2 regions of the Alicyclobacillus sp. CIJ1 genome follow, and region 2 is predicted to be linked to the other one. Evidence: riboswitches for the same ligand, from Rfam matches in the RefSeq annotation. Region 2 holds a riboswitch; the other holds the start of a gene.
What was found. A riboswitch is a leader RNA that binds a small molecule or an ion and turns the genes downstream of it on or off. The one in region 2 is predicted to bind cobalamin.

Region 1 (10,578 bases), on a different contig from region 2:
CGAAAACGCGATGTGCTGCGGCGCAGGCGGTGGGCGGATGTGGATTGAGGAGACCCGCGGCAAGCGGATCAATCTCGCGCGGACCCAGCAGGCGCTTGCGACGAATCCGACCGTCATTGGCAGCGCGTGTCCGTACTGCCTGACCATGATGGAGGACGGGACGAAGCTGACCGAGACGGACGATCGCGTCAAGGCGCGCGACGTGGCCGAGCTGCTCGCCGCGTCGGTCTTCGGAGAAGACCTTCGCCAACCGACCGAAGATGAGGAGGTTCAAGCCGGATGAGACAAATTCGCCGAGCTGCCGTCATTGGGTCCGGCGTGATGGGGGCGCAAATCGCCGCTCATCTCGCCAACGTAGGCATTCCGAGCCTGCTGTTGGACCTCGTTCCACAGGAGTTGACGCCGGAAGAACAAAAGAAGGGTCTGTCGCTCGATCATCCCGCGGTGCGCAATCGCTTAGCGACGGAGGCCATTCGCAGGCTGCACAAGCTCAGCCCGGCGCCCTTGTTCCGCGCCGACTACGCCAAACTGATTACACCCGGAAACCTGGAGGACGACCTGCATCGGATCGCCGAGGTCGATTGGGTGATTGAGGTCATCGTGGAGAGCCTCGAGCCTAAGCGCCAACTGCTCGAGCGTATCGAGCGGTATTGGCACGAGGGCTTGATTGTGAGCACCAACACGTCGGGTATCTCCATCAACGCGATGGTCGAGGGCCGAAGCGAGGCGTTCCGCCGACACTTCCTCGGCACGCACTTCTTCAATCCTCCGCGTTACATGAAGCTGTTGGAGATCATTCCTGGCCGGGATACGGATCCCGCCATCGTGGAGTTCATGCGCGACTTTGGAACGGAGCGTCTCGGCAAAGGCGTGGTGTTGGCGAAAGACACGCCGAACTTCATCGCCAATCGCATCGGCACCTACGGCCTCTTGGTGACCATGGAGGAGATGCAAAAGGGCGGCTTCACCGTTGAGGAGGTCGACGCCATCACCGGTCCGGCCCTCGGGCGCCCGAAGAGCGCGACCTTCCGCACGCTGGATCTCGTCGGGATCGACACGTTTGTCCACGTGGCCAACAACGTGCGTCAGAACGTGACCGATCCACAGGAACAGCGGGCGTTTGAGGTGCCAGAGGCCATCCAGAAGCTCGTCGAGCGCGGGTGGCTCGGCGAGAAAAGCGGACAAGGCTTTTACAAGCGCGTGAAGCAAAACGGCCAGCGCCAGATCCTCGTGCTCGATCTCGACACGTTCGAGTACCGCGAGCAAAAGAAGATCGCTTCGTCGGCGCTCGAGGCCTCGAAGCAGGCCAAAGGGGCGGCCGGAAAGGCGAAGGCGCTCCTCCAGGGCGGCGATCGGTACGCAGAACTCGCGTGGAACATCGTCAAGCGCGTGCTTGTGTACTCGGCCGAGAAACTGGGCGAGATCGCGGACACGATTCAGGACATCGACGCCGCCATGCGCTGGGGGTTCAACTGGGATCTCGGGCCGTTTGAACTCTGGGACGCGCTCGGACTGGTGGAGACGGCCGAGCGGATGCGCGCGGAAGGACTCAGGCTGCCCTCATGGGTGGAGGACTGGATTGCTGCGGGGCATCGCGCCTTTTACGAAGAGAAAGACGGCAAGCTGACCATGCCGGTGAACGGCAAGCCTGAGCCTGTTCGGGTGCCGGCTGGGGTGATCGATCTCGCCGCGCTGAAGAAGGCGGGCAAGGTCATCGCGCAGAACTCGGGCGCGAGCCTCATCGACCTGGGCGACGGCGTCGCGTGCCTGGAGTTCCATTCGCAGAACAACGCGATTGGCCCCGACATTCTGACGATGATCGAAAAGAGCGTGGCCATCGCGGAGAAAGACTTCGCGGGCCTGGTCATCGCGAACCAGGGCAAGAACTTCTGTGTCGGCGCGAACCTCGTGCTCATCCTGATGGCGGCGCAGGAAGGCGACTGGGACGAAATCGACTTGTCCATCCGCCAATTCCATCGCGCCATGCTCGCGCTTCGCTATAGCCAGGTGCCAGTGGTGGCGGCGCCGCATCGGATGACGCTCGGAGGCGGGGTCGAAGTGTGCCTCGCGTCGTCAAGAGTGCTGCCAGCCGCCGAGACGTATTTCGGACTGGTTGAGGTAGGCGTCGGCGTCATTCCTGGCGGTGGCGGCTGCAAGGAGACGGCTCGCCGCGTGGCGGAATCGGTCGGCCCAGACGACGATCTCGTCCCTGCGCTCGCCCGGATGTTCCAGACGATTGGCACCGCCAAGGTGTCGACGAGCGGTGCAGAGGCACTCGCGATGGGCTGGCTGCGCGAGACGGATCGCATCGTCGTGAACGACGACCTGCGCATTTCGGCCGCAAAGGCGGAGGTCCTACGCATGGCTGAGATCGGCTACACCCCGCCGCCCAAGGCGAAGGACATCCGGGTCGCCGGCCGCGATGGCAAAGCCACGTTGCAGATGGCCGCGCGCAGCATGTGGAACGGCGGCTACATTACGGATTATGACCTCCACATCGCCTACAAGCTCGCGCACGTGCTGGCGGGTGGCGACGTGCCGGCGGGCTCCCTCGTGAGCGAGGACTACCTACTCGATCTCGAGCGCGAGGCGTTCCTCAGCCTGTGCGGAGAGCCGAAGACCATCCAGCGCATGCAGCACATGCTCGCCACCGGAAAGCCGCTTCGCAACTGAAGCGGGCCCACGACGGATACGACGATAGGGAGTGAAACCCATGCGGGAAGCTGTGATTGTTTCGGTTGCACGCACGCCGGTCGGAAAGGCCAAGCGCGGTGTGTTTCGCCATACGCGGGTGGAGGACCTCGGGCGCGCCGCGGTGCGCGCGGCGGTCGAGCGCGCGAAAGGGCTCGATCCCGCCGAGATTGAGGACGTCGTCATCGGCTGCGCCATGCCGGAGGGCGAACAGGGGCTGAACGTGGCGCGCATCATCTCCCTGTACAGCGGGTTGCCGGAGACCGTGCCCGCGATGACCATCAACCGCTTCTGTTCGTCCGGCCTTCAGGCCATTGCCATTGCGGCCGAGCGCGTGATGCTTGGACACGTGGAGGTCGCGCTCGCGGGCGGCGTCGAGACGATGAGCCACGTCCCGATGAGCGGCTTCAAGCCGTCCCCGCACCCGGACATTTTGCTCGAGATGCCGGACATCTACATCTCCATGGGTCACACCGCGGAGAACGTGGCCAAGCGGTTCGGCGTGAGCCGCGAAGATCAGGATCGGTTCGCGTATGAGAGCCATCAGAAGGCGTATGCGGCGCAGCAGGCGGGCAAGTTTGACGACGAGATCGTCCCCGTGGAGACGAAGGTGTGGGACATCGACGAGGAGGGACGCCCGCACGAGAGAACCATTCGGGTCACGCAGGACGAGGGCGTTCGGAAGGACACGACCCTCGAGGTTCTCGCGACGCTGCGGCCCGCGTTTTCCGCCGGCGGCACCGTGACCGCAGGAAACGCCTCGCAGATGAGCGACGGCGCGGCGGCCGCGGTCGTCATGACGGCGGAAAAAGCGCAGCAACTGGGCCTGAAGCCGCTCGCCACCTTCAAGAGCTTCGCGGTCACGGGCTGCGATCCGGCCATCATGGGTATCGGGCCGGTAGGCGCCATCCCAAAGGCGCTGAAGCTGGCGGGTCTTTCGCTCGCGGACATCGATCTCTTCGAGATCAACGAGGCTTTCGCGTCGCAGTGCCTACAGGTGATCCGGTCGCTCGACATCGATCCGGCCAAGGTCAACGTCAACGGCGGCGCCATCGCGCTCGGGCATCCGCTCGGCTGCACAGGCGCGAAGCTCACGGCCACCCTGATCCACGAGCTGCGCCGGCGCGGCGGCGGTTACGGCGTCGTGTCGATGTGCATCGGCGGCGGCATGGGGGCAGCCGGCGTATTCGAAGTTCATCAACCTTGAAACAACTGCACACAAGGAGTGAGATGACATGGAAAACAAAACGATCGTCAAGGGCGGGGCGTTCATCATCGAGGAGCTGGAGCCCTCGGCCGTGGTAACGCCGGAAGGCTTCACTGAGGAACAGAAGATGATCGCGGAGACGACGAAGAACTTCATCGAGTCGGAGGTCGTGCCACATCACGAGGAGATTGAGTCCCTGAACTACGAGCTCACGGTGAAATTGTTGCGCAAGGCGGCCGATCTCGGCCTTTTGTCCGCTGAAGTGCCAGAGGCGTACGGGGGACTCGGCCTTGACAAGGTGAGCGCGACGCTCATCAACGAGCACGTGTCGCGCGGCGGATCGTTTGGGCTCTCGTTTGGTGCGCACACCGGCATTGGCACGCTCCCGATTGTCTACTTCGGCAACGAGGATCAGAAGAAGAAGTACCTGCCGAAGCTCGCGACCGGTGAGTGGATTGGCGCGTACTGCCTGACGGAGCCCTCGTCTGGCTCGGACGCGTTGGGCGCCAAGACGACGGCGAAGCTGTCGGAAGACGGGAAGTACTACATCCTGAATGGCACGAAGCAGTTCATCACCAACGCGGGTTTCGCAGACGTCTTTGTGGTGTACGCCAAAGTTGATGGCCAGCACTTCAGCGCCTTCATCGTGGAGCGGACCATGCCTGGCGTGAGCTTGGGACCCGAGGAGCAGAAGATGGGTATCAAGGGATCGTCCACGCGCCAGGTCATCCTGGAAGACGTGAAGGTGCCCGTAGAGAACCTCTTGTTTGAGGTGGGGAAGGGGCACCAAATCGCGTTTAACATTCTCAACATCGGCCGCTTCAAGCTGGGCGCGGGTGCCCTCGGCGGATCAAAGATTGCCCTTGAGACGTCGGCGAAGTACGCGAACGAGCGCAAGCAATTCGGGAAGAAGTTGTCCGAATTTCCGCTGATTCAGCGCAAGCTGGCGAGGATGAACACCCAGATCTACGCGTTGGAGAGCGTCGTGTACCGCACCGCCGGGCTGCTTGACGCCATCCTGGAGACGGTGGACGTGACCAAGCCCGATGCCGGCGTTCAGTCGGCCAAGGCTATCGCGGAATACGCCATCGAGTGCTCCATCAACAAGGTCTTCGGGTCGGAGGTTTTGGACTACGTCGTGGACGAGGCTGTCCAGATTCACGGCGGCTACGGCTTCATCAAAGAATACGGCGTCGAGCAGATGTATCGGGATTCGCGCATCAACCGGATTTTCGAGGGCACGAACGAGATCAACCGGATGCTCATCCCCGGCACGATGCTGCGGCGCGCGATGAAGGGCGAATTGCCGCTGTTCCAGAAGGCGCAGGCGCTGCAGGCGGAGCTCATGCAGATGGTCCCGGGCCTGACGCCGCCCGAGGGCGTGTTGGCCGAAGAGAAGCAGCTCATCGAGAACATGAAGAAGGTCTTCCTCATGGTCGGTGGCCTGGCTGCGCAGGCGCTGCAGGCGCGCGTAAACGACGAACAGGAGATTCTGGCGAATCTGGCGGACGTCGCGATTCTGGCGTTCGCGGCGGAGAGTGCGTACCTGCGGGCCATGCAGCAGGTGGAGTCGGCGGGCGAGGCGCAGGCCGCACTGAAGATCGCCATGACACGCGCGTTTGTGCAGGACGCCGTGGCGAAGGTGGAACAGGCGGCGAAGGAGAGCTTGGCGCACGTGAGCCAGGGAGATGCGCTGAAGATGCAGTTGTCCATCCTGAAGCGGCTGACGCGCCGTTCCGAGGTTGACGTGATCGCGCTGGATCGCGAGATCGCGAAGCGCGTGGTGGAAGCCGAAGGGTACGTGTGCTGAACGATAGCCGCGAAGGGAAGGTGACCCTGGATGGAGAGGCCGTGGTTGAAGCATTATCCGCCGGAGGTGCCGAGCACCTACGAGTATCCGCGCGAGAACCTGGCATCGTTTTTGTTGCACTCGGCGGAGGCTTATCCGGATCGGCCTGCCCTGTGGTTCTTCGGGTATAAGATGACCTACCGCGAGCTCTTGGACGCCTGCTGTCGCTTTGCCAACGCGATGCGAGCGATTCCCCTAAACAAGGGGGATCGCCTCGCCATCATGTTGCCCAACTGTCCGCAGGCCGTGATCGCGTATTACGGGGCGCTGTTGGCCGGATTGACGGTGGTCCAGCACAATCCGATGTACACGCCGCGCGAGCTCAAGCACCAACTGGAAGATTGCGGCGCCCGAGTCCTGGTGACGCTCGACGAGCTGTGGCCCCGGGTGGAAGCGGTGGAAGGCGAACTGCCTGTGGAGCACTATGTGGTGACATCCATTCGGGATTATCTGCCGCCCGTGAAATCGCTTTTGTATCCCCTGCAGATGAGCCGCCAGGGCGGTGTGCCGAAGGTGCCCTACGGCACGCGGGTGCTGGCTTGGAAACATTGCCTCGCGAGCGCGGCGAGGGATTTGCCGAAGGTCGAGATCGATCCCATGGAGGACATCGCACTCATTCAGTACACGGGCGGCACCACGGGCGTTCCGAAAGGCGCGATGCTGACGCATTACAATCTTGTGGCTAACGCGATTCAGAGCGCCTTGTGGACGTACAAGCTGCAACGCGGCAAGGAGCGATATCTGGCCGTACTGCCGTTCTTCCACGTGTTTGGCATGACGGTTCTCATGAATCAGTCCATGTACACCGGGGGCATGTTGATTCTCGTGCCTCGCTTTCAGGCGGAGCAAGTGCTGAAGCTCATTCACGAGTTCAAGCCGACCGTCTTTCCGGGCACGCCCACCATGTACATCGCGCTGATGAATCACCCGGATCGTTCTCGCTACGATCTTTCGTCCATCGAAGTTTGCGTGAGCGGCGCGGCGCCACTTCCCCACGAGGTGCAGGCTCAGTGGGAAAAGCTCACGGGCGGCAAGCTCGTCGAAGGCTACGGCCTGACCGAAGCGTCGCCCATCACGCACGCAAACAATTTCTGGGCCGAGCGCAAGCCCGGTTCCATCGGCATCCCTTTTCCGGACACGGATGCGCAGGTGGTCGATCCCGACGGAAACCCGCTCCCTGTCGGCGAAATTGGCGAACTCGCGGTGCGGGGCCCGCAGGTGATGAAGGGCTATTGGAATCGCCCGGATGAAACCGCTTCGGTGCTGCGAAACGGGTGGCTGTTCACCGGAGACCTTGCGAAGATGGACGAGGACGGTTATTTCTATATTGTCGATCGCAAGAAGGACATCATCATCGCGGGCGGCTACAACATCTACCCCCGCGAGGTCGAAGAGGTTTTGTACGAACATCCCGCCGTCGCGGAGGCGGCTGTGGTCGGTGTGGAAGATCCGTATCGCGGCCAGACGGTGAAGGCGTTTATCCAGCTGAAACCGGGCATGCAGGTCACGGAACAGGAGCTCGATGAGTGGTGCCGGGCCAATTTGGCCGCATACAAAGTCCCGCGGGCATACGAGTTCCGAGACAGTCTGCCCAAATCGGCCGTGGGAAAAATCCTCCGCCGTGCGCTCACGGAGGAGACCACGCGACAGGCGTGACGGCAAGGAGGGTCGCGGCGTGCCCATGTATCCAGGGGGAAATGCAGAAGCAGCGACGGACGCGAGCGTCCGCACGTTCGCCGATTTCATTGGGGCGAAACTGGTGAGCGCAGACGATGACGAAGTGGTGGCCGAGTTAGTCATCCAGCCGCATCACTGGAATCTGGCGCGCATCGTGCACGGAGGCGTGTACATGTCGCTGCTCGATTCGGCCATGGGGCTCCTCGTCAGCCTCCACTATCCGAACCGGCCCGTGGTGACGACGAACCTCAACATTCACTTCACGGAGCCTGCGAGCGAAGGTACGCTCGTCTGTAGAGCGAAGTTCATCCATCGAGCGCGAAGCACCATGACTGTGGAGGGGCGCGTGTACCTGGGAGAGGACAGGTTGTGCGCGCACGCCACGGGATCGTTCCGCGTCCTGAAGCTACCTTCTTGAAAGGAATTCGGTATCGAAACAAGGCCGTCTGCGGGCACATGTTGGCTGCAGACGGCCTTTTCACAGGTTTTTCGCCCATATCTGATGTGTTTTTTGAGAGAAGGGCTTGTCAAACACTATATCTAGTGTTACGCTAATGCCTGTCCAAAGCATGTGATGTGTCAAGGGAATGGGTGCCCGCCACGGGGCGGGTGAAAAGGGAATCCAGTGGAAATCTGGAGCGGTCCTCGCCACGGTGACGCGGATCGCGGCGGCATGGGAACTTTCCAGCCACTCGGATGTCGAAAGACGTCGACACCGGGGAAGGCGCCGTCCGCGGATGAAGCGAAGCCCGGAGACCTGCCCATTCTCGAAGGATCCGACGCTCACGAGGGATTGAGAAGTCGGCGGACCGAGGACAGTTGCGCACTTCGACTGATCCGTCTTCCGCCGTCTGCTCATCCGGGTGAGCGCCCCGGATGAGCTTTTTTGTGGGCGAAACTCAAGGTTTCAGGACGAGGTGCGGGGAGTGAATGCGATGGTACACCCAAGTGACACGTCAACAGGACTGATGGAGCGGACGAGTGAGGATGAACGCCGTGCGGGGCGCGCGAGCCATGCGCTAGAGGAATGGCGCGATCGCGTCAAGACCTTCACAGTGGAAAAGCGAGATGGGCGGATCGAGCCGCTGTCTCTGGACAAAATCTTCGCATTTTTAAAGCGCGGCTGCGAAGCGGCCGAGGGATGCGATCCGGAACGCCTGGCGGCGGACGTGTGGCCTCAGCTCCGGGACGGCATGCGGACGTCGGAGATTGCGCGCGTCGCGATTCAAGCGGCGGTGGAAAAGACGAGCGTCGCCGAACCCGGGTGGCAGTTTGTCGCGGCTCGGTTGTTGCTCTTCGATGCGTACAAGCAAGCGTCGCGCAACCGGGGTTATCGTCATTTGGGTTACGGGGACTTTTATCAGTTGATTGTCGAGCTGGAGCGAATCGGGCGGTACGGCACGTACATACGACAGCACTACAGCGAGGACGAGATCGCCGAACTGGCCGCCTACATCAAGCCGGAGCGAGATTACCTGTTTAACTACGTGGGTCTGAAGCAACTGCTGGATCGGTACGCCATTCGCAATCTGGACAACGAGATCATGGAACTGCCGCAAGAGTTGTTCATGGGCGTGTCCATGCACCTCGCCATGAAGGAAAAGGAGAAGGTCGCCTGGGCGAAGCGATTCTACGACATGCTGTCCACGCTGCAGGCCACGGTGGCCACGCCCACACTGAGCAACGCGCGCAAGCCGTTCCACCAGCTGAGCTCTTGCTTCATCGACATGCCAGAGGACGATCTCGTCAGCATCTACGCCACAGACGAAGCCTTCGCGCGCGTCTCGAAGTTCGGCGGCGGGATGGGCATCTACGTGGGCAAAATCCGGGCTCGCGGATCGGCCATCCGCAATCATCCGGGGGCGTCGGGCGGCGTGGTGCCTTGGATCCGCAACTTCAACAACACGGCTGTAAGCTGCAACCAACTCGGCATGCGAGCCGGCGCGGCGGCCGTCTACCTCGACGTGTGGCACAAGGACATTCTGGACTTCCTGCAGCTGCGCACGAACAACGGCGACGAGCGGATGAAGGCGCACGACATCTTCCCGGGCGTGTGCATTCCGGACCTCTTCATGCGGCGCGTAGAGGAGCGCGGCATGTGGTACCTGTTCTGCCCGTACGAGGTCCGCAAGGTCATGGGCTTCTCGCTGGAAGACAGTTGGGGCGAAGAGTTCGAGCGGCGGTATCAGGCGTGCGTGGAGAATCCAAAGCTGCCGCGCGTGGAGATCCCGGCCATCGAAATCATGAAGCGGATTATGCAGTCCGCGTTCGAGACGGGAACCCCGTTCATCTTCTTCCGCGACACGGCCAATCGCCTCAACCCGAACAAGCACGCGGGCATGGTCTACTGCAGCAACTTGTGCACGGAGATCATTCAAAACATGAGCCCGTCGCGCCGAATCGAAGAGACGGAAGAGGGCGGGATCATCACCACGAAGACGGAGGCCGGCGATTTCGTCGTCTGCAACCTGTCCTCGCTGAACCTGGGGCGGTGCCGCGATCTCGACAGCATTCGCGAGACCGTGCGCCGGCAGATTCGCGCGATGGACAACGTGATCGACCTAAACCATTATCCGGTGCCCCAGGCCGCCGTCACGAACCGCAAGTATCGGGCGGTGGGCCTCGGCGTGAGCGGTTATCACCAATATCTCGCGGAGAAGGGCATCGCGTGGGAGTCGGAGGCCCACGTGAAACACGCCGACGAGCTGTTTGAGTGGATCAACTTCTTTGCCATCGAGGCGTCCATGGAGCTGGCGCGCGAAAAGGGACCGTATCCGCTGTTCGAAGGCTCCGATTGGCAAACCGGGCGGTACTTCGATCTGCGCGGGTACCGGACGCGCCCAGGTGGTCCAGACTGGGACGGCCTGCGCCGCAAGGTGGCCGAGTACGGCGTGCGCAACGCGTATCTGGTGGCCATTGCGCCGACCAGCAGTACGAGCCTGATTGCGGGCAGCACGGCAGGCATCGACCCCGTGTACGCGCGCTTTTTCCTCGAGGAGAAGAAAAACGGCGTCGTACCTCAGACCGCGCCCAATCTGAACGACAAGACGTTCTGGTACTACAAGGAGGCGCACACCATCGATCAGCGCTGGAGCATCGAAGCGTGCGCGGCACGGCAGCGGCACGTGGATCAGAGCCAATCGTTCAATCTGTA
Region 2 (10,578 bases):
GTACAAGGTCTCCATGATGGCAATCAGGTACACGAGACCGATGGTCACCGGGACAAAGAAGAAGTGGTACACCGTCGTAATGCCAAACTGCCATCGCGCCAACGCGACTTCACTCGGCATGTGCTCTCCCCCTTAGACTCGTGATCACGAGTGAAAATCTGGAGCGCTCCTTACATCTGGATCGTATCACCATGCGCTTCGAAAAAAATGCGCTCTGCGTGCAGGTTTTTGAACAAACCGCGGCGCGAGCTTGAACAGTTTGTAACGGCCCTTCTATGGTTTAGTCCCCCAAAAAAAGAGCCGCTCGAAGGCCCCTCCTTGAGCCCTTCGAGCGGCATCGTCCGCCGTGGCTTATCCCGCGTGTTCCTCTGTCTCTTCGCTGCGAAAATACTCCTCGCCCTTCAGTTTCACTTCCGGCAGGAAGAACGTGCCGATGAACGTGAGCGCGGAAAAGACCAACCCGACCAAGAACAGCTGTTGGATCCCGTAGGTCAACGACAGCTTGACGGCCTGCATCAGCTGGTGATACAGTGCTTCACCGGCCGGACCGAGCCGATCGAATTCGGCAGCAATCGCCTTCTGCGCCTGCGACGTGAGCAGCGCCTGCGGGTTGAGCGATCCCATGTTCGATTTCATCGTCGACAGAGAAGGCGGAAGCAATTCGCCAAGTTTGCGCGAAAACGCGTGGTTCAGCACCGTTCCGAACACGGGTGACGCAATCACGCCGCCGAGCGAACTCACGAACTGCTGGCTCGCGTTTACCGTCCCCATCACGCGATACGGAAAGGCGTTTTGCACCGCCATGTTCATGAGCGGCATCAAGGCGCCAATGCCTAGGCCCAGGACGACCATGTCCACCATGATGGTGGGCCACGACGTGTGCACGTCAATTCGGTTCAACAGGATGGAACCCACGACAATGACGGCGCCCGAAAGCCACGCCACATAGCGATACCGCCCCGTCTTGGACATCACCTGTCCAGAAACCATACTCCCAACCATGAACCCGCCCATCATCGGCGTCATGATCCAACCGCTGTTCTGCGCGTTCAGGCCGATCACGCCCTGCACAAAAATGGGCAGGTACATCAGGCTTCCGAACATCGCCATGCCCACGAGCAACTGCAGCACGAGCGACGTGGTGAACACCCGGTTGCGAAACAGCCACGGCGCGACGAGCGGATCCGGCGCACGCATCTCCCAGAAGACGAACGCCACCAGGACCAGCGCACCACCGGCCAACATGCCGACGATTTCAAGCGATCCCCACGGATACTTGCTCCCCGCCCAGGTCAGCGCGAGAAGGATGGGCACGAGTCCGACGGTGAGGAGCGCCGCCCCCTGCCAATCGACCTTGACCTGATCCTTGGTCCGAACCGTGGGCAGCGCGAACACCACGCCGACGATGGCGACGACGACAAACGGCAGATTGACGTAAAACACCCATCGCCACGACCAGTTGTCTGTGATAAACCCCCCGATGGCCGGCCCGACAATGCTCGAGAGCCCAAACACAGCCATCATCACGCCCATCCAACGCGCGCGCTCCTTCGGCGAGAAGATGTCGCCGATGGTTGCCCGCGGCATGCTCATCATGGCCCCAGCGCCGACGCCTTGCACCGCGCGGGCCCAGACGAGTTCCAACATACTGTGGGCCTGGCCCGAGATGGCGGATCCGATGCCAAACATCACGAGCCCGAACAAATAAAACGGCTTACGCCCAAACACGTCCGACAGCTTTCCGTAGATGGGCACCGTGATGGACGACGTGATCATGTACGCAGTGAACACCCACGTGTACAGGTTCAGCCCGTGCAAGTCACTGATGACCGTCGGCATGGCCGTGGACACGACGGTCTGATCCAGCGACGAGAAGAACATGGTCACGAGCACGGTGGCAAACGCCCACCACTTGCGCGACCCGGTGATCTGATTCGTCCTCTGCACCTCATACGAAGCGCTCAAGTTCATACCTCCTGACGAGGAGTCTCTTCCCCGTACGATTCGCCGCACGATTGGATCCGTAGCTGCTTCGCAGCAGCAACCATGGTCTCAAGCGCCGAGACGCACTGCTCAAACGCCCCAGGTTCAATCCGCGACACCATCTGCCGCATCATCTCGAACCACGCCTGCTCCACCTCGGCGAGCTTGGCGCGCCCGGCCTCCGTCAGTTCAATCACGACCACCCGCCTGTCTTCCTCGTCCCGGACCCGAGAGACGTAGCCGTGATGCTCGAGGCGGTCAATCATCACGGTGATGGCGCTCGGCGTCACCTCCAGCCGCTCCGCGAGCTGCGACACCTTGAGCCGCCCTTCGCGCCGGATCATCTGCATGGTGAAAAACTGACCCGCGGTGAGGCCCGTGTGCAGGCGGTTCAGCAAATGCGGGCCGAACTCCTGCGCCAGTACGCCGAGCGATTGTGCAAACCGCTGGGTCAGCGCATCCATGTCCCCTCTCATCCGCGATCCTCCTGATGTTCAATCGTTCAAATCGCCAAATCTTTATAACGAGCTAATCTTTCTACCGTTTAACATTTACATTGTATAAATGTCTCGCGATCGCGTCAAGTCGACGCGATCGGACACGCATCGCGCCCCGCCTATGGTACGATGGCCCAAACGGAATTGCGGCCACGCTCGAGCGCGTGGGGATGGGAGGATGGCCGATGGATTACCACATTCACGGCACCACCATGCAGACTCTCGAGGTTCGGCTCGAACCGGGAGAAAGCGTGTTTTCGGAGGCGGGGTGCCTGCTCTCGATGACGCCCGGCACGTACATGGAGACGCGGGCGCCGGGCGGCCTTGCCGGCATGTTTCGGCGGGCGCTGAGCGGCAACAGCGTATTTCTCACCTACTATCGCGCAGCGCGAGGCGAATCCGTGGTGCAGTTCACCACGCGCATGCCTGGGCACATCCTCGCGCTGCCGCTGCGCCAATATGGACGCGTGATCGCAGAACGGCACAGCTTTCTCTGCGCGGAATCGACGGTGGACTACGGCGTGGAAGTCACGCTCAACATCGGCCGGTTTCTCGGCGGCAACGGCCTGGCGCTGACCCACCTGGCAGGCGACGGGATGGCGTTTCTTTCGATTGACGGCGAGATCGTCGAGCGCGATCTCGCCCGGGGCGAGAGCCTCCTCGTTCATCCCGGCCACATCGCGGCGTTCACCGACGGGATCGACTACCGCGTCCAACTCATGCAGGGCGTCGCCAACATGCTGTTCTCGGGAGACGGGCTGTTCCTGGTGGAGCTGACGGGGCCGGGGCGCGTGTGGCTGCACTCGGTCACCGTGCACAATCTGGTCCACATCATTCAGGAGTACTGGGGATCGCCGCGCTGACGCTGAGGCGCACGGCCCCCGTGTGCGGATCGCGAAACGGGCGCGCATCCACGCGAAAGACGGCGCGCAGAAGCTCAGGCGTGAACACCTCGTCGGGCGATCCGTCGGCGACCAGCCGGCCACGGTGCAGGCAGACCGTGCGGTGACAGTGAGCGAGAGCGAGTTCCAGATGGTGAAGGGCGATGATGACCAGGCGGCCTTCCCCGGCGAGGGCGCGCAGCCTGGCCAGGATGTCGAGCTGATAATGGATGTCGAGGCTCGCGATGGGCTCGTCCAGGAGCAAAATCGGCGCCTCCTGGGCCAGGCAGCGTGCAATGGCCGCCCGCTGTCGCTCGCCCCCGGAAAGATTCGCGAGCGGCGTGTCTTGGTACCCCACGAGCCCCATCACGGCGAGCGCGTCGTCCACCGCGGCCGCGTCCCCCCTGCCAAGCACACCGCGCGGCGCGTGGCTGTATCGCCCCATCTCGACAAACTCGCGCACGGTAAAGGGAATGTCGTCCGCGAGAAACTGCGGCAGATACGCCACGCGGCGAGCGCGCCAGCTGGGTTCGCGCGCATGGACGGGCTCGCCCATGACCTGAACTGCGCCGCCCGTCGGGCGAAGCACGCCTGCCATCGCGCGCAGGAGCGTGGTCTTGCCCGCGCCGTTGGGGCCCACCAGGCCCACCATTTCACCTGGGACAAATTCCGCGCAGATGTCCCGCAGAATGGGATGGCAGTCGAGATGCTGGATCTGGATCATAGGCCCGCGTCCCTTCCACGGCCATGTCGGTACAACAGGTAGAGAAAAAAGGGCACGCCGAGGCACGACGTCACAATGCCGACGTTCAATTCCGCCGGCTGAACCGCGGTCCGGCCGACGAGATCGGACAGCGTGAGCAGCACTGCGCCGCCCAGGGCGGATGCGGCGAGGAGCGGCCGGTGATTCGGGCCCATGAGGCGCCGCAGGATATGCGGCACGATGAGGCCGATAAACGAGATGACGCCCGTCGTGCTCACGGCCACCGCCACGATGAGCGCCGCCACGGCGAGGGATACGCGCTTGATGCGCTCCACGTCCACGCCCACCGCCTCCGCGTGCTCCTCGCCCGTCGTGAGAATGTCGTACGCAAAGGCGAGGCGCAAAAAGACGGGCATGGCTAGCGCGTTGACGGCCGCAACCGTCGCGGCCTCCGTCCAGTTCGATCCGTCCAGGCCGCCGAACAGCCAAAACATCATCTGCTGCATCTCCTGGAGTGGGGATAGGTCGAGGATGGCCGTGATGATGGCGCTGCAGAGCGAACTCAGGGCGACGCCCGCGAGAAGCAGCCGGTACATGTCGGTGCGCCGCGCGCTCGTCGCAAGCCGGTACATGATAGCAGCCACCGCCAGGCCAAAAGCGAAGGCCAAGGCGGGCGTGGCCACTTGGGTGCGCGCGGCGAGCCCCGTCGAGACGGCGATCACGGCCCCGAGCGCGCCGCCGCTCGACACGCCGATGACGCCCGGGTCCGCCATGGGGTTGCGCAGGATGGCCTGAAGCACAGCCCCTGAGAGCGCGAGCGCGGATCCCGCCAACACGGCCACGACGAGCCGAGGCCAGCGAATGGCCCCCACGACCACCGCATCAAGACCGCGATGGCCTGCGAAGTACGCCCACGTGTCGGCCGGGATCTGCCAAAAGGGGATGATCACAGGCCCGATGCCGATTTCAAGCGCGGCCGAGGCGAGGAGCGTGAAGGCAAGCGCTCCAAAGGCCCAGGCGCGGCGCCTGGTCATGCCATCACCTTCGGCGCCTTCAGGTGTGCTGTGGGATGCAGCACCTTCGCGACGTCGTACACGGCGCGGACGACATACTGTGACACCGAGGAGATATCGGCGCTGTTGATGGCGTACAGGTGATGCTCGCGCACCGCGGTGACCGACTGGAGCGCCGGATCGGAGGCGAGTTTCTTCAGGAAGGCCGCGTCGTCGGACGAGTCGATGATCACGTCCGGGTTCCACTTGACAATCTGCTCGTCCGTGATCTTCTGCCACCCGTTCAAGATGTGCGCCACGTTCACGCCGCCCGCGTCGCGGATGATGTCGTCGACGGTCGTGTCGCGCCCGGCCGTATAGCCGTACGAGCCGTAGTCGAGAACGGTGGGCCGCGGTTGGCCCTGAACCGCGCCTTCGATTTGTGCGATGTCTTGCTTCATGTTGGCGACGACCGCATTGGCCTTGGCGGGCTCGCCGACGAGGCGGCCGACCGTCAGGATGTTCCGCTCGATGTCGGCGATGGAGTTGAAGTCATTCAGGCTGAACACATACATGGGTACGCCGGCCTGGTGAAGTTGATTGAGCACGGTCTTCGTGACGTAGCCCGCTTCCAGGACGAGATCGGGATGGACGGCCAGCGCCTGCTCTGGGTCGTCCCCGCTCCAAGCGGGAATCCCCTTGACCTGGGCGACCACATTCGAGTACTCGGGATTGGACGCCATCGTCGTCACGAGCGCAATGCGAGATTTAGGGACGAGGGACACGAGGATCTCGTCTGTGCCCTCCGAACCGGACACGATGTGCATCGGCTGGTGTTTCAGGGTGACGGTGTTCCCCATGTCGTCCTTCACGGTCATGGGATACGAGATGGCAGACGCTGCGCTCGAATTCGTGGTGAGGCTGTTTTGCGTGGCCTGCGGCGTGCCGCAACCTGAGACGGTGGCGCCGAGCGCAAGCGCCACAGCCAGCGCCGTTCCTTGGAACAACGGACGTTTCAACACGTGTGGACCCCCCAATCTGTGCGTGGAGCGGTCCCATTCGAAGAAATGGCGGACGTAAATGCCCGCGCGCGTGCACGCGCCTTTCCTCGAAGGGCGCCCGCGTGTCGCTGGGCAGGTCTCCTGGCTCACAGGTCTTCGTCCGCGCGCCTTCCCACCCAGACGGCAGTGGCGTCGCGGCTTGGCTCGATAGAGCCCGCTTTCCTGTTCACAGTGGCGGGACCGCGCCGGACTCTCACCGGCTTCCCTATTCTCTTCGCCGCGTTGCCGCGCGAAGCACCCAGCGACATGGATCGAGTTTCATCGTAGATGCGGGCGGATGGCTTGTCAAACGGCATGCGTGTCACACAATGCGGTTGACACACGTCTCCAGAAAAAAAAAGGAGGTCATGCGCATGTGGGGAAAGGTCGCGTTGCTTGCCGCTTGCCTCGCCACGAGCGCCCCTGTCGCGGCTGCGGCTGTCGGCTCTGGAAGCTCGGGGCCCCTCCGAGCGAGCGTGAGCCCATCTTCTTCCCATCCGCCGATTCCTGCGGCGCAGGAGATGCGCAGCGTGTCCATCACCGCAGGCCTGGCGGGAGTCAGGTATGAGCCCATCCACCCCGCCCAAGTCGAGGCGGAAATCGCGAAATGGATGAAGCAGGCCCGACCCGTGCAGGTGAACATCCCGAAGCTTCCCGGCCCACCTATCATTGTGAACGCCAATATCGATCCGCCTGAGGTGTTCCTCACACTCGCGTCCGGCGCAACCGCCACGCTGATGCCGACCACCTACTTCTCAGGCCGGGGCGAACCGCTGTCCAAGGACATCCAGCACGTGCCAGACGTCGTGACGTTCACCGAAGGATCGCGCACGTGGTACCTGAGGTCCGCGCCGCTGTACACCTGGCTGATGGACGGCGGCTGGCAGCGCGACTTCCAGCTGGCGCATTGAATCCTCGGTCGGATACGAAACCTCGGGCGGAAGCGACCTAAACCTTGACGCGCGCCAGGGAAGTGTCCTGGCGCGCCGGTCCGTCACTTGCCGTCGCGAAAGACGACGGGGCTGTGCTCGTACGCGATCTCGTCCACGCCTGCGCGCGCGTTTGCGGCGCGGGCCATGACAAACAACAGATCCGACAGGCGATTCAGAAAGCGCAGGGCCGCTTCCGGCACGGGTTCCTGCGCGGCGAGGCGCCACGCCTCCCGCTCCGCACGCCGGACGACCGTGCACGCCAAATGGAGCGCCGCCCCCGCAGGGCTTCCCTGTCGCAACACAAACTGCGTGAGCGGCGGCCCCTCTTCCTGATACTTGTCGATGAGGGGTTCGAGATCGTCCACCCACGACGGATCGACCTTCGGCACGTAATCCTTTGCGGAAGGCGGTGCCGCCAAATCCGCACCCACGTCCCACAAACGCTGCTGTAACCAGACCGCGAGACGGCGCATGTCCGACAACTGCTCGTCCTGCATGAGACTCGCGGCGAGCCCAAGCGCCGCGCACGCTTCATCCACCGCGCCGTACGCTTCGATGCGCCTGTCGCCCTTGTGCCTGCGTTCGCCGCCGATGAGGGCGGTGGTGCCGCCATCGCCCCCGCGCGTGTACAGCCTCATGTGACATCCCTCCCTGACCTTGCTCGTTCCGAAAACATCGCGGTGCCCTCGAGCACGTCGAGCCCCGCCCTCAGGATGGGCCACGCCATGAGCGCGCCCGAGCCCTCGCCCACGCGCAGGCCGAGGTCCAGCAGGGGACGCTTGCGGAGCTCGCCGAGCAAGAGCGCGTGCGCCGGTTCCGGCGACAGGTGGCCCGCAATCAGAAAATCGCGGACGCCGGGGCGCGCGCGTTCTGCCCACAGGGCGCAGGCGCCGACGAGCACGCCGTCCAGGAGAACCGGCAGCCCGATGGCGGCGGCCTCGAGAATGGCGCCGCAGATGGACGCCAGCTCCAGGCCGCCCAGGTGCGCGAGCCCGGCCAGCCAGCGCGCGTCACCCGCCGGAAACGAGAGCTCGCGCTCGCCCCATACGGTGAGTGCGGTGCGCACCACGAGGCGCTTCTCGGCGAGCGCCTGCTCGCGAATGCCCGTGCCCGTCCCGACGACGAGATCGACATCGACGCCGAGGAGCCAAGCGGAGAGCGCGCTGGCCGCGGTCGTGTTGCCGATGCCCATCTCGCCGAGGATCACGAGATCCGCGCCGTCCTCGCGCGCGTCGCGCACGGCCTGCATGCCAATCCGAATCGCCTCCGCGCACTCGTCGAGGGTCATCGCTGGCCCGCGCGTGAAGTCGCGAGTGCCGGCGGCCACCTTGCTCCGCCGAACGTCCGGATGGCTGGGCGTGGACACCATGCCGACGTCGTAGACGCGCCAAGGGACCCCAAACGATCTCGCCAACACCGTGGACACGCTGCGGCCGGAGGCGATGTGGTTCACCATCTCCTCCGTCACGTGCTGGCCGTAGCGCGAGATGGGGCGGTCCTTGGCCACGCCGTGATCGCCCGCGAACAGCAGAAAGAACGGGCGGCGGACGCGCGGATGCTCCGTGGCCTGGATGGCCGCGATGTCGCAAAGCACGGGTTCGAGGGAGCCGAGACTGCCCGTAGGTTTGGCGAGCGCGTCGAGCCGCGCTTGAAGCTTCGCCCGCCACGACGCATGGACGTGGCGCGGCGAGGGCAAATGCAGGTCCCTTTGCGCCAAGATCTCCACTCCTCCGCTGGACGTCTTCCTCCGATGTACCAGAACGCACTGGGATGTGCAACGCCGATCGCGAAATCGGCAGATGATGTGCGAGTTTCGCTGGAATTGTGCTAGAATAGCTTAGGGAGATGATGGTCATGGGCAACCATGAGCAGATTTGCCCCCGATTCGAATGGGCGTTTGCATTGCTCGGCAAGCGCTGGACCGGGCTCATCATTCGCGTCTTGCTCGAAGGGCCCAAGCGCTTTAAAGATATCTCGGATATGATTCCCAACATGAGCGACCGCATGTTGGCCGAGCGCTTCAAAGAGCTCGAACGGGCCGGGCTGGTCGTTCGGCGGGTGTACGCGGAAACGCCCGTGCGTATTGTGTACGAGTTGACGCCAAAGGGCGAGGCGCTTCGCCCGGTCATGGAAGCCGTGCAAAAGTGGGGCGACGAGTGGGTCACCGACTCGGATTGCGATGAATATCAGCGCCGATACAAGTGTTCGTCGCGGGATCGCGCACTGTAGAGCATACATCACAGAGTTTTCGCGCAGGCTGTCGCCAGGGCATCCGCCCGTGGGGCAGCCTCTGTCGTGTGAGCGAAGTCTCGCGGCGGCGAACATGGCAGGAGTTCTGCGAGGAGTGAGACGCGTGAGCGCGTATGGTATTCCGGGCCGCCTGCAGGTGCTCGGCTCCGATATTGACAGATCGCAGTTAAAATATCACGACCGCCGTGTGGCCGTGACAAAGGAGTTCACGTTCGACGCGGCACATCATCTTCACGCCTACGACGGGAAGTGTGCCAATCTTCACGGTCACACGTACAAGCTCGTGATTACCGTGAGCGGGCGCGTGAACGACATCGGCATCGTCGTGGACTTTGGCGATCTCAAGCGCCTTTTCGAAGACGTCATCAAGCGCCGACTGGATCACCAATACCTGAACGAGGTCCTGCCGCCAATGAACACGACGGCGGAAAACATGATCGTCTGGATGTGGGAAGAGCTCGAGCGCGCGCTTGAGGCGTACGGGCGAGATCGCGACGTAAGGCTCGAGCGGCTCGAGCTGTACGAGACGCCGACGAGTCGGGCGTCGCTGGAACGGGCGTGGATGTCGTGAAGGCCGCCGGAGCCTCCTTCCGCGCGCCGTGGGAGGACGCCTACGAAGAGGCCAAGCGCGGCGATCCCGGCCAACTCTCGCTGCCCATGGTCGAGATCTTCGAGACCGTGGAAGGAGAAGGAACGCGGGCAGGCTTCCCCACGACCTTCGTGCGGGTGTTCCACTGCAATCTGCGCTGCACGTGGTGCGACACGCCGTACAGCTATGCGCCGGAGCGCCCAGCCTTTCACGCGACGCTTCGGGAGATCGCTAAGCAGGTCGAGGCGTTTGGCTGGCCGAACGTGTGCCTCACGGGCGGCGAGCCCCTCATTCACCGGCATAAGTCGCAGTTGCTCATTGAGGCCATCGCGGGTATCGAGTGGGTTCGAGACGTGCACATCGAGACGAACGGCGCCATCGACGTGCGCCCGTACGTCCGGTTTCGCGACGCGTCGGCGCGCCTGCGCGAGGTGGTGCGGTTCATCGTGGACTACAAGCTGCCCGCGAGCGGAGAAGAGGGCCGCATGATCGGCGAGCACCTGACGTCCCTGTCTGAACGAGACGAGGTGAAATTCGTGATCGCCGACGAACGCGACTTCGCGCGCACCCTAGAGGTTATGGAGTCCTATCCCACGCGAGCCACCATCCTGATGAGCCCGGTGTGGGAGACCATGCCGCCTCGGGATCTCGTGGCGCTCATCCTGAAGCATCGCCTGCGCGACGTGAAGCTGAACCTGCAGCTTCACAAGG

Region 1: linked by a shared signal. The riboswitch ahead of AC27E8_RS07010 (ribonucleoside-diphosphate reductase subunit alpha) and the one ahead of AC27E8_RS02735 (ABC transporter substrate-binding protein) in region 2 are both predicted to bind cobalamin.

Annotation. Positions count from the first base shown of each region.
Region 1 covers NZ_BAAJPH010000102.1:39,012-49,589, forward strand. The annotation lists gene AC27E8_RS06980 ((Fe-S)-binding protein) at 1-283, shown strand, start outside; gene AC27E8_RS06985 (3-hydroxyacyl-CoA dehydrogenase/enoyl-CoA hydratase family protein) at 280-2,673, shown strand; gene AC27E8_RS06990 (acetyl-CoA C-acyltransferase) at 2,714-3,898, shown strand; gene AC27E8_RS06995 (acyl-CoA dehydrogenase family protein) at 3,927-5,708, shown strand; gene AC27E8_RS07000 (long-chain-fatty-acid--CoA ligase) at 5,739-7,403, shown strand; gene AC27E8_RS07005 (PaaI family thioesterase) at 7,429-7,842, shown strand; cobalamin riboswitch at 7,997-8,203, shown strand; gene AC27E8_RS07010 (ribonucleoside-diphosphate reductase subunit alpha) at 8,393-10,578, shown strand, end outside.
Region 2 covers NZ_BAAJPH010000063.1:258,423-269,000, reverse strand. The annotation lists gene AC27E8_RS02765 (cytochrome ubiquinol oxidase subunit I) at 1-120, opposite strand, end outside; gene AC27E8_RS02760 (MDR family MFS transporter) at 352-1,971, opposite strand; gene AC27E8_RS02755 (MarR family winged helix-turn-helix transcriptional regulator) at 1,968-2,459, opposite strand; gene AC27E8_RS02750 (TIGR00266 family protein) at 2,666-3,343, shown strand; gene AC27E8_RS02745 (ABC transporter ATP-binding protein) at 3,312-4,085, opposite strand; gene AC27E8_RS02740 (FecCD family ABC transporter permease) at 4,082-5,098, opposite strand; gene AC27E8_RS02735 (ABC transporter substrate-binding protein) at 5,095-6,078, opposite strand; cobalamin riboswitch at 6,172-6,374, opposite strand; gene AC27E8_RS02730 (hypothetical protein) at 6,471-7,007, shown strand; gene AC27E8_RS02725 (cob(I)yrinic acid a,c-diamide adenosyltransferase) at 7,091-7,666, opposite strand; gene cobT (nicotinate-nucleotide--dimethylbenzimidazole phosphoribosyltransferase) at 7,663-8,754, opposite strand; gene AC27E8_RS02715 (winged helix-turn-helix transcriptional regulator) at 8,874-9,257, shown strand; gene queD (6-carboxytetrahydropterin synthase QueD) at 9,382-9,849, shown strand; gene AC27E8_RS02705 (7-carboxy-7-deazaguanine synthase QueE) at 9,837-10,578, shown strand, end outside.